DNA from 4 places in the Paeniglutamicibacter psychrophenolicus genome. Region 2 is predicted to be linked to each of the others. Evidence: predicted binding sites of a transcription regulator. Region 2 holds the regulator's gene; each other region holds the start of a gene.
The links. Region 2 encodes LexA, which represses DNA repair genes until DNA is damaged. Its sites were predicted from a motif close to TCGAACANNTGTTCGA; they were not measured.
Positions count from the first base shown of each region.

Region 1 (4,209 bases), 2.2 Mb from region 2:
TGAGGGCGCCAATGGCAACCTTGGTGGCCTCCTTGTCGGAGATCTGCCGTGTTGCACCCGCTTCGAGTGTTCCAGTGTGGGTCATGGGATTTTTCTGCCTGATCTCAAGGGGAGGCCCGGTGCGTTGCTGCAAGCCATCCGGATTGTGGGGATGATGAATATCTTGCCAAGGATCCACCGTGATGCGCCGCACGATTCACAACGAGTTCCACGCCACAAACGGTGCAAAAGCACATAATATGATCGAATGGCACTGAACCAAGGCTCCGAAAGCAAGCAAAACGGCCAACCTGGCGATTCAGGGCGCTGGAGCGCCCTGCTGGATGGGTTGGACGTCGTAAAGCTGACCGACGAATTCATAGCTCGCCTGGGCGCCATTTCGATCTATGCCCAATCACCGTTGCCGATCAGTGAGATCAGGCGCACCGGCAGCGCATCGTTCGAGGCGCTGATCCTGGCCATGAAGGCGGACGACGACGAACCGGGCTACCTGCGCGAACGCGATGCCATCGCGCTGGATGTGGGCGTCTCCAGGGCGCGGGCAGGAGTTCCCATCGAGGCGCTGATGACCGCAATCCGCTTGGACTTCTCGGTGATCTGGGAAGCCATTACCGCCATTGCCGCGCCCGCAGACTCGCAATTGCTCGTCGAGCACACCGCCCGTGTCTGGGAAGTCGTAGACGGCTACGCGGGGGAAACCCAGAGGGCCTATGTCGCCGAGCTGGCCAGGATCCAGGCGGAGGCCGCAAGCAAGAGGCAGGGCTACCTGGCCACGCTCTTTAGCGAGAAAAAATTGGCGCCTTCCGCGTTGGACCGGATAGCAGAGGAACTCGGCCAGGACCCCGGCACCGAATATGTGGTCGCGGTCGCGCCGTGGGACCATATTCCTGCACTGCGACTTGCGTTGGCCAATGCGCAGGCGAGCAACCAGGTGTTCACCTATTCCATGGCGGATGCACTTGTGGTTTTTTATCCACTCGAGGAGCGTGCCGGCTCGGAGGCCCAGCGGCTCAACGAGAGCCTTGGGCGACTCTCCTGCGGCTTGATAGGGGAGGGCTGCCTGTTGGAGCAGGTTCCGCACGCCGCCGCCGTGGCCGCCGCGTTGGCAAGGCTGCTGGAGCCGACGGAAGATGGCGCAATGACTTGGGCCCGGGGATGGGCGCGCATGGCCCGGCGAGAGCTGGAACGGGCGGGAGCTCCGGGGCTGGGCGAGGTGGAGCGCGCGCTGGACCACTGCGGCGCGACCGAGCGTCGTCGACTGGGCGAAGCGGTGCAGGCCTACCTGCAAACCGGGAGCATTGCGCATGCCGCCGAACAGCTGTACTGCCACCGCAACACCTTGATGAACCGACTCAAACGCTTCGCCCAACTAACCGGAGTGGACCCCACCATTCCCGTCCAGGCGGCACGACTGGTGGTGGGTTGGTCGTAGGAGCCAGCAGGCTCGGGCGGGGTCGCAGTGACGGTGCAGCGCGATCTCGCGCGGCCATGGCGTTGGTGCGTGATCCTGCCGGGCGTGTTGGTGCAACCTGCGAGCGGGGCTGTCGCGAAGGCCCTTCCCTCGACGAGGTGGCTTGGGTGCCAGTGGCGGTCCATGGACGGCCGGTTTCCGAAGTCGTTGAAGCGTTTGCCTCGCGGGAACCTGGCAAGTCCCCGAGATGGCAGGGCGCAACGGGGTTCCACCTATCTGTCGGATGCCTCCGGGACAATTGAGCATGACCCGGCGACATCGAGGCCATCACCGCGGTCCCGTCGAAGGTTTTGGTCCAGCTTCTGGAGTCTTAGCTGGCAGGCCGTTCATGGACCTAGGGTGCATTTGCCGACGATCGGAGCCCTTTCATTCAGTTAGAATATTTTTTCTATTGCTTGCCAACATGTCTTCTAATTGACGTCGTTTAGTTCTATAATTGTGGTATGGCAACGGCGTCATCGAGCAGCAGCAACCCGCTTCATGGGACCGCGATGTCGACCGCCGGTCAAGCCCCCACTTATGATGCGCTGGTGCTTGCGGGAGTTGACTTGGATGCGATGGTGGCCGAGCACGTGTCACGCACCGGCATTGACGGGATCCGCTGCGTGGCCTCGGCCGTGAACGCTGCCCCACTGCACGAGGGAACTCACCCGGCGATTGAATCCTTGGGGGCTTTGGAGGCCCTGAAAACGGCCACATGGGCGAAGCAAGTAGCGCAAGCGGTGGCCTTCGAGGATACTGTGATCGCCGAGCGTGTGGAAGCAGGGACGCGGAAGAACAACCCCGCGTGGGGAACCCGCGGTGAAGTGGCTCTGGCTTTGCATGTTTCCCCGGACAGCGGGGCCAGCTTCATGAACAACTCGCGGCTCCTGGCCGAAGATCTGCCCAGCACCCTCCGGGGCATGCGTTCCGGACTGATCACGTTCGAGCAAGCCCTGGTGGTGGTTTCTGGCGTGCGTGACCTGCGGGTCGAAAACCGGCAGCTGATTGATGCGCTGCTGTGGAACGGGCAGCAATCCTGCTTCGAGGCTGGAACCGCCATGTTGAGGGACCGGATCCATTGCTGGGCGCTGGCCCTGGAACCCAAGGCTGCTGCGGATCTGGAGGATCTTGCTATCAAGCGCCGCTACTTCGATGGCTACCAAATTGATGACTACACCGTGAAATTCGGCGGCAGATTGCCCCTGGAGCAGGGCCTGCCGATGTTGCAGGCTATACGCAACGCAGTGGACAAGCCCAGGAGTGCGGAAGACGACCGGTCCCGGGCCCAAGTGGCCGCTGACACCGCATTCGAGAAGATAACGGGCACCAAGGCGGGAGACAGTGTTCCTGTCGAACTCCTGCTGGTGATGAATGCCGAGAACCTGACCGAAGATGCCCAGCACCCGGTGCTGGTTCCCGGCCATGGTTTCCTCAGTGCAGCCAAGGGCCTCGAACTGTTGGCAGGGAGCCCGGAAAATCCATTGGACACCTGGCTTCGGAACCTATATGTGGCCCCGGAGACCGGGAAATTGGTGGCCATGGAATCCACCGGGCGGCTCTTCACCGGGCAGCTCAAGAAATTCATCAAGGTCCGTGACCAATATTGCCGGACCCCCTTTTGCAACGGCAGGATCCAGGAACTTGACCATGTGGTTCAGGTGAGCCGTGACGGGAAAACCACCGAAGAAAATTCATCGGGACGCTGCAAACGCTGCAACATGACCAAGGAAGCGCCAGGCTGGAAGGAATCCCCCATTTCCGGCGCCGGCCGGCATGCCTTCGAGATCACCACGCCCAGCAGCCACACCTACATCTCGATGGCACCGGCCCAGATAAATGGATCGGGCCCCCAGTGGCCACCCAAGCGGCTATAGACGCCCACTTCCAAGCGCGGAAGCCATCACCGGGAACACGCATGTGCTCCCGGCATATCCATGGGCTCGAGCCTTCGAATCGCTGAAATTTTCCTCGGATTCGTGGTGGGAACCGGGAGGGCACTAGATTATGGGAATGCCACAAGCAACCCCAATCACCGTATCGATAACCCGGACGGTACTTCCAGAACATCACCGTCGTTTCAATGCCTGGGTCCAGGCCGGCCAGGTGCTGGCCCGGGAGTGGGACGGCTACCTTGGATCCGGATGGATCCGCACCGCTCCCGACTCCAACGAATGGCATGTCCTCTACCGGTTCTCCTCCGCCAAGGCCTTGGCGGCGTGGGACGAATCCGAGGAACGTCGCTGGTGGATCGACAGCGCGGCCGAACTAGTGGAGATCACCAAGGTCGAACACCGCACCGGAATCGAGGGCTGGTTCGAACAGCCCGGGGACACGAACCTCACCATTGCAGAGACCGTGGTGCCGCCGCGCTGGAAGCAAGCGGTCAGCATCTTCCTGCCGTTCTTCCCGCTGAGCCTGCTGTCCAACTTCCTGCTGATGCCCTTCTTGGGGGATTGGCCGCTGGTACTGGCGGTGCTGCTGAATATATGTATTCTCACCCCGCTGATGACCTACATCTTCCTGCCGGTAACCACGCAGTTGCTGCGACCATGGTTGCACAAACCGCGGCGGGACAAACGCAAGAAGTGATCTGGTAGGCCGTGAAAAACGGGTGGGCGCAGACCCCGCGGTCTGCGCCCACCCGAAGAACAAAGTCTTGCTGCGAACTACAGCAGCTCTGCGCGCAGTTGCTCCGGGGACTTCGGCGACAGCAGGCCCGGGGCCACATCGAAGACGGTCTTGGCACCGATCTGGCC
Region 1 is NZ_JAGIOE010000001.1:1,563,737-1,567,945, forward strand. It holds gene JOF46_RS06940 (MFS transporter) at 1-85, opposite strand, end outside; gene JOF46_RS06945 (RsbRD N-terminal domain-containing protein) at 248-1,432, shown strand; gene JOF46_RS06950 (DUF222 domain-containing protein) at 1,915-3,327, shown strand; gene JOF46_RS06955 (antibiotic biosynthesis monooxygenase) at 3,464-4,042, shown strand; gene JOF46_RS06960 (diaminopimelate dehydrogenase) at 4,120-4,209, opposite strand, start outside.
Region 1: a site for LexA is predicted at 1,847-1,862, ahead of JOF46_RS06950 (DUF222 domain-containing protein). Genes of this name have one in related genera too.

Region 2 (4,209 bases):
GGCAATGGGCCGAGCAGACCGACACCGGGGACCGCGACGACATCACCCCGGGTGTCAGCGACAAGGCCTGGCGCCAGGTTTCGGTCAGCGCGATGGACTGCCTGGGATCCCAAAAATGCCCCATGGCCTCCGAATGCTTCAGCGAACTGGCCCGTGCCCGCGCGGCCAACGCCGACGTCGTGATCACCAACCATGCGATGCTGGCCGTCTCGGCCTTCGAGGGACTGGCCGTGCTGCCGGACTTCGACACCGTCATCATCGACGAGGCCCACGAGCTGCAGGACCGCGTGACCTCCTCGGTGACCCGGCCCCTGTCGGTGGCCATGGTCCAGACCGCCGCCTCGGCGGCGCGCAAGCACTGCTCGGTCAGCGTTGACTCGCTGAACCAGGGTGCCAAGGCGCTGCAGCGCGCCCTGGAGGGCGTCCCCACCGGGCTCATGGCCCGCGGGTTGAACGAGGACCAGCAGGCGGCGATCAACCAGATCGCCGAGGCAGCACGCGTGGTGCTGTCCGATTCAAAGCCCGAGGCCAACGCCCCCGCCGACGGCGGACGCCAGATGGCCCGCTCGCAGGTCATGTACCTGGTGGAGCAGTGCAGCAAGATGCTTGAAATGACCGAGGAGCGGGAAGTCATCTGGGCCTCGCGCCCCGGGCACTTCAGCCCGGGGGAGGGCTACGTCCAACCCGACGAGTCCAGCCAGCCGACGCTGAATGTCGCCCCGCTCTCGGTCGCCGGCAAGTTGCGCGAGGGGCTCTTTGACGGCCGCACGGTGATCCTCACCAGCGCAACCCTGGCCATCGGTGCCGCCTTCGAACCCGTGGCGGGCACCCTCGGGCTCGTGGGCGAGGGGGCGCCGACCTGGAACGGTGTGGACGTGGGAAGCCCCTTCGACTATCCCAGGCAAGGCATCTTGTACGTTGCCAAGCACCTGCCCAAGCCCGGGCGCCAGATGTCCCAGGAAACCCTGTCCGAGATCGAGGACCTGATCAAGGCCTCCGGTGGCGGGGCGCTGGCGCTGTTCACCTCGCGCCGCGCCGCGGAGGAAGCCGCGGAGATCCTGCGGGCACGCCTGGACATCCCGATCCTGTGCCAGGGCGAATCCAGCATGAAGGCCCTGGTGGACCAGTTCTCCGCCGAACCCGACACCTGCCTCTTTGGCACGATGACGCTCTGGCAGGGCGTGGACGTGCCGGGCAACGCCTGCCGGCTGGTCATCATCGACAAGATCCCGTTCCCGCGGCCCGATGACCCGCTGTCCTCGGCCCGCAGCCGCGACGTGGCCAAGCACGGCGGCAACGGCTTCATGGCAGTGGCCGCGAGCCACGCCGCGGTGCGCCTGGCCCAGGGCGCGGGTCGACTGATCCGTTCGGTCAACGACAAGGGCGTGGTGGCAGTGCTGGACTCGCGCCTGGCCACCGAGCGCTACGGCACGTTCCTGCGTGCCTCGCTGCCACCCCTGTGGGCCACGCCCGACAAGGCGACGGTGATTTCCGCGCTCGAGCGCCTGAGCGAAGGCTAGAAAATCCTGGCCCGTGGGATCACGGGAAACACCTGAGGACCGGTCATTTGACCGGTCCTCAGGTGTTTGCGGGGGATGTGTGTTGGTGCGGGCCTAGACCGAACGCATGACCGATACGACCTTGCCCATGACGGTTGCGGCGTCACCGAGGATGGGTTCGTAGCGGGAGTTCTGCGGCAGCAGCCAGGTGTGCCCGTCGCGCTGCCGGAAGGTCTTCACCGTGGCTTCGTCCTCGAGCAGGGCCGCGACGATGTCGCCGTTGTTGGCGGTCTGCTGGCGGCGGACCACCACCCAGTCGCCGTCGCAAATGGCGGCGTCGATCATCGAGTCCCCGCTGACCTTCAGCATGAAGAGCTCGCCGTGTCCCACCAGTTGGCGCGGCAGGGCGAAGACGTCCTCGACCGCCTGGTCGGCCAGGATCGGACCGCCGGCGGCAATGCGCCCCACCAGGGGCACCATGGCGGTGTCCGCGGAGGTGGTCAGCTCCGAGACGCTCATCCCGTTGGCAGCCTTCAGGTCTGCCTGGCCCTCCACCACTTCGAGCTTGCTCTCGCTCTTGAGCTGCAGGGGAAGCAGGATCTCCATGGCCCGCGGACGGCGCGGGTCCCGGCGGATGTAGCCGAGCTTCTCGAGCTGGCTGAGCTGGTGGGTCACGCTTGAAAGGCTCGCCAGTCCCACGGCGTCCCCGATTTCCCGCATCGATGGCGGGTAGCCATTGGTGCTCACGGACCGCTGGATGGTCTCAAGAACCTTCTTCTGACGGATGGTCAGGCTCTTCGCGTCGCGTCGAGGGGTTCGTTGTTCGGTAGTCATTGTCAGTGCCTCATCCCGATCGTCGCCGGTTGCCCGCGCGTGCCGCAAATTGTCGGTGTGGACTGATGTAGTCAATACATCGCTCCACAACCCCCATCTTAGTAGACAAAGACACTACTTTCAAAGATTTGTTCGAACTGATCTGGACACGTGTCGTCCAAAGGTGCTAGAAATAAGATGCGCACTACGAACACACGTTCGAAAGATGCGTTCGAATAACCGTCATCTGTTCGAATGGGCCACCGGGCCTGTCCGGCAAATGAATACAGAGGAAAGGCAAAGACATGGCAAACACTGCTTTCTCGGCCCCGCTCCACCTTGTAATATCCGAGGACTACACCCCGGCGCCGCAATCCGCACTGGCTTCGCAGCCCGCGCTGGCGCCCCTGCGACTCACGCGCCGCGGAAAATTCGTGCTGATTGCACTTCCCATCTTCCTGGTCAGCGCGGCGGTGCTCATGCTCCTGGGCCTGTTCCAGTCCCCGGCCAACGCCTCGGACGACACCCCGCTGGGCGTGGAGGCCGTCACCGTCACCGTCATCGAGGGCGACACCTTGTGGGGGATTGCCCGGGAGTTCGCCCCGCAGCTCGAGCCCCGCGAAGCCGTTCGGCGGATCGGCGACATGAACAACCTCAACAGCTCCGTGCTGCACCCGGGTGCCGAACTCTTCGTCCCCACCGGAAGCTAGGGCCAATGCCCTTGGGCGCGCAGATCGATGCCGCGCCCGATCATTGCTAACCGTTTATTACCCGTGGCACCGGTGAAGATTCCAAGGTCACCGCGCCGCCGCCGTAGACTTGAGCCGTGAATGAACGGCTAAATCGCCTGGCAAATCTGCCCCTGCGAGAGAATCTTCAAGGTCTTGAACCTTACGGCGCACCCCAAATCGACGTACCCATCCAGTTGAACGTCAACGAAAACACCCATCCGCTTCCCGCGGAAGTGCACCGGGCCATCGTCGAAGAAGTCTCCGCAGCAGCCGTGGGACTGAACCGCTACCCGGACCGCGAGTTCACCGAATTGCGCGAACGCCTCGCCGCCTACCTGGGCCACGGACTGGACGCCGACAACGTCTGGGCGGCCAACGGATCCAACGAGGTCCTCCAGCAGATCCTGCAGGCCTTCGGCGGGCCCGGGCGCACGGTGATGGGTTTCCCTCCCACCTACTCGATGTACCCGCTGCTGGCCTCCGGGACCGACACCACCTACCTGGCCGGCGTCCGCTCGGCGGACTACGGGCTTTCGGCCATCGACGCCGCGGCGCAGGTCCGCGAGGCCGCGCCGAACATTGTCATCCTGTGCTCGCCGAACAACCCGACCGGCACCGCGCTGGGCCTGGATGTCGTCGAGGCCGTCTACGAGGCGGGCAAGGCCAGCAACGCCATCGTGATCGTCGACGAGGCGTACGCGGAATTCGCCCACACCGGGACGCTTTCGGCGCTTTCCCTGCTGCCGGGCCGCGAACGCCTCATCGTTTCGCGGACCATGTCCAAGGCGTTCGCCCTGGCCGGCGCCCGTCTCGGCTACCTGGCCGCAGCTCCGGAGGTCGCCGACGCGATCCGCCTGGTGCGGCTGCCGTACCACCTCTCGGCTGTCACGCAGGCAACGGCGAATGCCGCACTCAAGCACGCGGACATCCTGCTGGCCAACGTGGAGGCCATCAAGGTCCAGCGAGACCGCATCGTCAACGAGCTCACCCGGATGGGGCTGCACCCCGCCTCCAGCGATTCCAACTTCGTGTTCTTCGGGGGAGTCAAGGACACCAAGGCCATCTGGAACGGGCTGCTCGAGGCCGGGGTGATCATCCGCGACGTGGGGATTCCCGGCCACCTGCGGGTCACCGCGGGCACCGAGGACGAAACCACCGCCTTCCTT
Region 2 is NZ_JAGIOE010000001.1:3,801,509-3,805,717, reverse strand. It holds gene JOF46_RS17255 (ATP-dependent DNA helicase) at 1-1,520, shown strand, start outside; gene lexA (transcriptional repressor LexA) at 1,614-2,333, opposite strand; gene JOF46_RS17245 (LysM peptidoglycan-binding domain-containing protein) at 2,618-3,022, shown strand; gene JOF46_RS17240 (histidinol-phosphate transaminase) at 3,139-4,209, shown strand, end outside.

Region 3 (4,209 bases), 3.6 Mb from region 2:
CTGCACCATGGAGCGGATCAGTTCCATTCCGGAGGGCTTCTGTGCCAGGTCCGGGACGCGGGCGGCCACGATGCCGACCTCGTCGGCCACGGGCAGGTAGTCCAGTGCCGCGACGATGTTCCAGCGGTCCAGCTGGGCGTGGTTCAGCCGTTGCACCCCGTGGTAGAGCCCGTTGAGGTTGCCCAGCCCGACGGTGTTGGCGGTGGCGAAGAGCCGGAAGTGCGGGTGCGGGCGGATGACCCGGTTTTGGTCCGGCAGCGTGAAGCCGCCGTCGCGCTCCAGCAGCCGCTGGATCACGAACATCACGTCGGGGCGGCCGGCATCGTATTCGTCGAAGACCAGCGCCATCGGCTGGATCATGGCCCACGGGACCACTCCCTCCTGGAACCGGGTGGCCGGTGCACCGTCCTGGATCACGACGGTGTCCTTGCCGACCAAATCCAGGCGGCTGATGTGGCCATCCAGGTTCACCCGCATCAGCGGCCAGTTCAGCCGGGCGGCGACCTGCTCGATGTGGGTGGACTTCCCGGTGCCGTGCAACCCCTGGACCATCACCCGGCTGTTGTGGGTGAACCCGGCCAGGATCGCCAGGGTGACATCGGGGTTGAAGCGGTAGGCCGGGTCGATGGCCGGGACGTGCTCGGTGGCCTCGACGAACCGCGGCGCGCGCGCTTCGCTGTCAATGTCGAATATCTCGCGGACCGAAACCAGCTCCTGGGCTGCGAGCCCGGGTGTTTGGTGGTTCATCCGGTTCACCACCCTGCCGCGATCGGCTCGGACTCCGGAGAGCCCAGATCCGCGTGGTCCTCGAGACGCGAGATGCTCTCGGCGGCCCGGCGCAGGGCCGGCAGCAAGGTGAGCAGGTCCGCCGAGCTCTTGCGCATCATCGGGGCCTGCACCGCGACGCAAAGGTTGGAACGGCCTGCCGGGTTGGGGACCAGCACGGCTAGGCAGACCAGCCCGTCCAGGTATTCCTGGCGGTCCTCGGCGTAGCCGTTGCGCCGGATCTGGGTCAGCTCGGCCTCGATTTCCGTCTTGTCGGTAAGCGTGTGCGCGGTGAAGCGCTGCAGCGGTCCGCTGGTCAGCACGCGTTCGCGCTGGGTGGGGCCGAATTGGGCGAGGATCAACTTGCCACTGGCCGAGCAATGCACCGGCACCCGGGAACCGGGGCCCAGGTACACGCGCAGCGGCTCGTTGGTTTCCACGCGGTCCAGGTAGATGACCTCGTTGCCGGACAGGGCCGTGATGTTGCAGCTTTCGCCGATTTCGTCGACCAGTCCGCGCAGGATGGCGTGCCGGGTGCCGTGCCGGGTGTCGTTGAGCAGCACGTCCTCGGCCATGCGGCGCATGCGCGAACCGGTGCCGTAGTGCCGGCCGTCGGACTGGCGGGTCAGCAGGTTGGCGCCCTCGAGTTGTTGCAGCATGCGGTGCAGGGTCGGCTTGGGAAGCCCCGTCTGGTCCACCAGGGATTGCAGGGTGAAGAGCTGGTCGCGGGTGGTGATCAGCTCCAGCAGTGCGAAGAGGCGCAGGGCCGGTGTTTCGCCCTGGACGGCACCCGCGGGCCCGAGATCCGGTTCCGTGAGATTTTCCATGATCGATCCAATCATCCGTTGTGCGAAGTTTCATTAAATCGTATCAGTACGAAGAATAAATGGAATAGGGTCTTGACGGATGTGAGCTGGGTCGCATAGCTTTGTGAGCAATCCCGTTTATGGGAGCAGTTCGAATCATTTTTTGAGACTTTGCGTGATTGCGACGTCTTGATCCACGAAGGAGACTTGTAATGACTGAAAAGGCCACATCCCGCGAGGTCGTCAAGGGCGCGCAGAAGATGACGTCGTCGGAAGCCTTCGTTGAGACGCTGGTGTCCAACGACGTCACCGATATCTTCGGCATCATGGGCTCTGCCTTCATGGACGCCATGGATATCTTCGCCCCCGCCGGCATCCGCCTGGTTCCGGTCGTCCACGAACAGGGCGCCGCCCACATGGCCGACGGCTATGCACGTGCCTCCGGCCGCCACGGCGTGGTCATCGGCCAGAACGGCCCGGGCATCTCCAACTGCGTCACCGGCATCGCCGCCGCCTACTGGGCCCACAGCCCGGTTGTGATCATCACCCCGGAAGCCGGAACCAACACCATCGGCCTGGGCGGCTTCCAGGAAGCCAACCAGCTGCCGATGTTCCAGGAATTCACCAAGTACCAGGGCCATGTCACCCACCCGAACCGCATGGCCGAATTCACCGCCCGCTGCTTCGACCGCGCCATGAGCGAAAACGGCCCGACCCAGCTGAACATCCCGCGCGACTACTTCTACGGCGAATCCATCACCGAGATCCCCGCCCCCCGCCGCGTGGACCGCGGTGCCGGCGGCACCAAGTCCCTCGACGAGGCCATCGAGCTGCTCAAGACCGCCAAGAACCCGGTCATCGTCTCCGGCGGCGGCGTGGTCATGGCCGACGGCGTGGAGGAAGCCAAGGCCCTGGCCGAGCGCCTGGGCGCACCGGTGGTCAACAGCTACCAGCACAACGACTCCTTCCCCGCCAGCCACCCGCTCTGGGCCGGCCCGCTGGGCTACCAGGGATCCAAGGCCGGCATGAAGCTGATCTCCGAGGCGGACGTCGTCATCGCCCTGGGCACCAGGCTTGGCCCGTTCGGCACCCTGCCGCAGTACGGTCAGGCCTACTGGCCCACCGAGGCCAAGATCATCCAGATCGACGCGGACCACACCAAGCTCGGACTGGTCAAGAAGATATCCGTGGGCATCACCGGCGACGCCAAGGCCGTGGCCATCGAACTGGTCAAGCGCCTCGAGGGCACCGAGCTCGCCTCGGACGCCACCAAGGCCGAGCGCGCCGCGAACATCAAGGCCGAAAAGGACGCCTGGGAGCAGGAGCTTTCCGCCTGGACCCACGAGAAGGACGAGTACTCCCTGGACGTCATCGAGGAGGCCAAGGGCGAGGAAGGCAACTGGCTGCACCCGCGCCAGGTGCTGCGCGAACTGGAAAACGCCATGCCGGAAGACGTGATGATCTCCACAGACATCGGCAACATCAACTCCGTGGCCCACAGCTACCTGCGCTTCGAAAAGCCGCGCAGCTTCTTCGCCCCGATGTCCTTCGGCAACTGCGGCTACGCGCTGCCGACCATCATCGGCGCCAAGGCCGCGGCCCCGCACCGCCCTGCCATCGCCTACGCCGGCGACGGCGCCTGGGCCATGAGCATGGGCGAGGTCCTCACCGCGGTCCGCCACGACCTGCCGGTCACCGCGGTCGTCTTCCGCAACCGCCAGTGGGGCGCCGAGAAGAAGAACCAGGTCGAGTTCTACAACCGCCGCTTCATCGCCGGGGAGCTGGACAACGGCGAGTCCTTCGCCGAGATGGCCCGTTCCATGGGTGCCGAGGGCATCGTGGTGGACAAGCTGGAGAACGTCGGTGCCGCCCTCAAGGAAGCCCTGAACGCCCAGATGGTCGACGGCAAGACCACCGTCATCGAGGTCATGTGCACCCGCGAGCTGGGCGACCCGTTCCGCCGTGACGCGCTGTCCACCCCGGTCCGCCACCTGGAGAAGTACAAGGACTACGTCTAAACCCGGAAGGCAACCCCGGGCAGCAATGAGTGGGGGGAGGGCAAGGCAGGGGGCACCGCGGTGCCCGCTTGCCTCGCCTTCCCCCGCTTGCATCCCCCAGAGATTCACTTCCGCCGCCGCACAACGAGGTGCACCGCGGGAGACAGCACAAGGATTGGAGCGAACAATGAGCAATACGCAGACGCCGGAAAACGTGGTCGTCATCGGTGCGGGCATGGTGGGACTCGCCACCGCCTGGTACCTCCAGGAACGCGGTGTCAACGTCACCGTGGTGGACCGCGACGGCGTCGCCGCCGGGTCATCGTGGGGCAACGCCGGCTGGCTGACCCCCGCCCTCACGCTGCCGCTGAGCGAACCCTCGGTGCTCACCTATGGGCTGAAGACCATGTTCGATCCGGCCTCCCCGCTGTACATCCCGCTCTCGGCCAAGCCCTCGCTGATCCGCTTCCTGCTCGGCTTCGCCCGGCACTGCACCCCGGGCAAGTGGCGCGAGGCCATGGCCGTGTTCAGCGAGATCGGCGCCACCGGCCTGGATGCCTTCGACGAGATCTCCGAGGCCAACGCCGTCACCAGGATCGGCCGGGACCACGCGGCCGTCGGCGGCGGAGCCTCCGGAAGCG
Region 3 is NZ_JAGIOE010000001.1:184,218-188,426, reverse strand. It holds gene JOF46_RS00820 (AAA family ATPase) at 1-747, opposite strand, end outside; gene JOF46_RS00815 (IclR family transcriptional regulator) at 753-1,592, opposite strand; gene xsc (sulfoacetaldehyde acetyltransferase) at 1,784-3,589, shown strand; gene JOF46_RS00805 (NAD(P)/FAD-dependent oxidoreductase) at 3,756-4,209, shown strand, end outside.
Region 3: a site for LexA is predicted at 1,723-1,738, ahead of xsc (sulfoacetaldehyde acetyltransferase). Genes of this name have one in related genera too.

Region 4 (4,209 bases), 690 kb from region 2:
TCGAGCGAAGGAACTGGTGGACCGAGGAGCTGCGTGCCGAACGCGGCCGCGGCCCGGGGCTCGTGGATTACGAGGTCTGGCAATTGCAGGTCAAGCTCGCCGGCGTGGGCCCATTGCGCACCTTCGAGGTTTCCCGCCAGGCCGACACGGGCCGCTGGCGCATCATCCGCATGCCCGAGGCCTACCGGGAAAGCGCCTAGCGCGCCCGTACGGCTGGCCCCGAAACCCCTCCGGCGCCACCAGCGGGCGAAGGGCAAGCTCTGGTCGTTGGCCGCACCAGGTGCAAGGCTGGGGGCAGGTGCCTGGATGACGGCCGCGAGGAACGCGAACACGGGAGTGCTCTGATGGAAGAAATATTCGATGCCGCGATCATCGGCATGGGACCCGGCGGCGAGGTCGCAGCCGACCGGCTGCTCACCGCGGGCAAGAAGGTCGTCGTCTTCGAGGCCGAGCTCATCGGCGGGGAATGCGCCTACTGGGCCTGCATCCCCTCCAAGACCGTCCTGCGCGGACCCGAGGTGAACGTCGAGGCCGCCGGGGCGGCCGGAGCCGCCGAAAGCGCCCTGGACTGGGAAAAGGCCCGGGAATACCGCGACTACATGGCCCGGCACCTCGACGACAGCGCCCAGGAGCAGGGGTACGCCAAACGCGGGGCAACCGTGGTGCGCGGCGAGGCGACAATCACCGGACCGGGACACCTAAGCGCCAACGGGAACCAATACCTGGCACACCACATCATCATCGCCACGGGAACCGTCCCCGTGCTCCCGGACTTCCCGGGCATCGGGGAGATCACCGCCTGGACCAGCCGCGAGCTCTACACCCTGGCGACGCTGCCGAAATCCGTGGCCATCGTGGGCGGATCCGCTGTGGCGCTGGAGGCCGCCTTCTTCCTGGCCGGATTCGGGGTCCAAGTCACCGTGCTGAACCGCGGCGCCAGGCTGCTGCGGCGCGAGGAGCCCGAGGTCTCCGCGCTCGCCGAGGAGCACCTGCGCCGGCTCGGGGTCACGGTGCTGGCCAGCAGCACCGTGGCCAGCGGGCGGCGCGGGGAGGACGGAACCAGCATCCTGAAGCTGCGGGCGGGCGGAGAGGTCGCGGTCGATGCGGTCGTCTTCGCCACCGGAAGGGCCCCGCGCGCCGAGGGCCTGGATGTGGCACGCGCCGGGGCGACCCTTGACGGGAAGGGCGGCGTGCGGGTTGACGACCACTGCTGGGCAGCCGAGGGGCTCTGGGCCATCGGGGACGTCACCGGGATCATGCCCTTCACCCATGTGGCCAAGTACCAGGGCCGCATCGTGGCCGACTGCATCCTGGGCAGGGAACGAAGCGCAAGCTACGACGGGATCCCGCGCGTGGTGTTCGCCAGCCCGGAGATCGCCGCAGTGGGCCTGACCCGGGATGCGGCCGAGGGGCGCGGAATCGACGCGGCGTCCATCCAGGTCAACCTGCCCGAGGCCATTGCCCGGCCCTGGACCTACGAACAGGACCCGCGAGGGGACCTGGGCCTGGTGGTGGATCGGCACCGGAGGGTCGTCATCGGAGCCTGGGCCATCGCCCCGCAAGCCAGCGAATGGATCCACCTGGCCTCCCTGGCCATCAGGGCGGAAATCCCGCTGGAGGTGCTGCGCGACATGGCCCCGCAATTCCCCAGCTACACCGAGGCCTACCTCGTGGCCCTGGACCGGCTGCGAAGCGACGAGGGAATCTAGGCCGCGCCGGCAGTGGGCCTTCTCACTGCCCGGCTTCCCGCCGCAGGTCAGCGGCGGGAAGCCGGCCCCGATGCCCGGGAATCCTCCGCGGGGGCCGGCCCGGGGGCTTGATTAGAACACGTGTTCTAATAGAATGAATTCGTCCCCCCTCCTCGCCCAGCCACACGAACCCAGGCACCGAGGACCACCAAGGCACGTGCCCGCAGGCGCAACCCGCCGGGGGACCGGGGCGCGCCACGGGACAGCGGAGGGGCAGGCACCATCATGGCAACACCAAGCGATGGCCGCACAAACCTCCCGGCACGGCACGGGGCGGCGACATGAGCTTCACCCACCTGCACGTCGCCTCCGCCTTCAGCGCACACTACGGGGTCTCCTGGCCCAAGGACCTGGTCGCCGCCGCGCTCGCCGACGGCGCGGACGCACTGGCAATCACCGACCGCGACGGACTCTACGGAAGCGTCAAGCACCTCAAGGCCTGCATCGGACACGGCATCGACCCCATCCTCGGAGTCGACCTGGCCATCCTCGAACCCCCACCCCACCCCGCGCCCCACGGCAAGCCACCGCCCCTGCGCACCGCCGGACGCATCATCGCCCTGGCCAAGGGGCACTGCAACGGCGCCGGATACGCCGCACTCTGCCACCTGGTCACCACCGCACACCAACCCACCACACCCACAGGGCTCGCCAAGCCCTCCGTGGGGATCACCCGCGAGGAACTGGCCACCCACGCGCTGGGCCCCGACGGGGAAGCCCTGCTCACCATCCTGCTCGGACCGGGCTCCGACATCGGCCTGGCCACCGGACACCGCCACTACACCCAGGCCCGCACCCAGTTGCGCACCTGGCGCTCCCTGCTGGGGGCCAGCGCCCTGCGGGTGGAGATCACCACGCACCTGAACAGCCCGGGGGAGAAACTCAGCACCGCACACGCCATCCGCATGCTGCGCTGCGCCACCGACACGGGCATCGCCCCCGTGCTGACCAACGCCGTACGCTACGCCGACCCCGACGGAGCCGCCACCGCCGACGTCCTGGACTCCGCACGCGCCCTGTCCTCCCTGGAAACCCTCAACGACATCCAACCCAACGGACAGGGCTGGCTCAAACCCGCCGAACACATGCGCCACCTCGCCGCCGAAATCGCCCGCTCCGCCTCCAACACCTCCCTGGCCGCCACACTGCTGCGCAACACCGCAGCGCTCGCCGACTGGGCACGCCTGGACCCGATCCCCGACACCGGATGGTCGATCCCCGTCGTCCCCGAGGCCCACATCATCGGCATCACCGGAAACCCCGAAAACGAACTCGCCTCCCGCGCCGAGGCAGGCATCACCCGCCTCATCCCCGCCCAGGCCAACGACCCGCTCATGCGACACCGCCTGGAGGCCGAACTATCCACCATCGCCGACCTCGGCTTCGCCCCCTACTTCCTCACCGTCGCCGAAGTCAGCTCCATGATCACCCACCTGGGGATACGCTCCGCAGCACGGGGGTCCGGAGCCTCCTCACTGGTCAACTACCTCATCGGCATCAGCCAGGTAAACCCCCTGGCCCACGACCTGCTCTTCGAACGCTTCCTCTCCCGCGACCGCGCCACCCTGCCCGACATCGACATCGACGTCGAATCCGCCAGGCGCCACGAGATCTACCGCAAGATCTTCGAACGCTTCGGCAGTGACCGCGTCAGCCTCATGAGCATGCAAAACAGCTACCGCGCCCGCGGAGCGGTGCGCGACGCCGGAGCCGCCCTGGGCATGGAGGAAGAAGACATCGATGTGATCGCCAAGCAACTCTGGCGCTTCTCCGCCTCATCCTTCCGCGAAGCCCTGGCGGAAAAACCCGAACTCGCACCCTTCGCCGACCGCCTCGGCACCGAAAAACAACTCGACCTGCTCGTGGACCTCACCGAACGCCTCGACCGCCTGCCCCGCCACATCTCCATGCACCCCTGCGGAGTCATCCTCTCCGACGCACACCTGCGCGACCGCACCCCCGTCGAACCCAGCGGCATCTCCCTGCCCATGAGCCAATTCGACAAACACGACATGGACCCCATGGGCATGCTCAAGCTCGATGTCCTGGGGGTGCGCATGCAATCGGCCATCACCTACGCACTGGAGGAAATCCAACGCCTGAACCCCGACGCCCAGGCCGTCGCCAAGGCAGGCGGACACCGGGGAGAAGCGCCCGGGCAAATCCCCGGCTACATCGCCCCCAACGGAGCCATCGACCTCGCCCTGGTCCCGCTCGACGACGAACCCACCTTCGAACTCATCCGCTCCACCCACACCCTGGGCTGCTTCCAGATCGAATCACCCGGACAACGCGAACTCATCGGCAAACTCGCCCCCCGCGAATTCAACGACCTCATCATCGACATCTCCCTCTTCCGCCCCGGACCCATGAAATCCAACATGGTCAAGCCCTACCTGGAAAACCGCCACGGCTTCGCACCCGAAAAATACCCCCACCCCGACCTTGCACCGGCGCTCGC
Region 4 is NZ_JAGIOE010000001.1:3,115,441-3,119,649, reverse strand. It holds gene JOF46_RS14110 (hypothetical protein) at 1-200, shown strand, start outside; gene JOF46_RS14105 (dihydrolipoyl dehydrogenase family protein) at 345-1,709, shown strand; gene JOF46_RS14100 (DNA polymerase III subunit alpha) at 2,030-4,209, shown strand, end outside.
Region 4: a site for LexA is predicted at 1,822-1,837, ahead of JOF46_RS14100 (DNA polymerase III subunit alpha). Genes of this name have one in related genera too.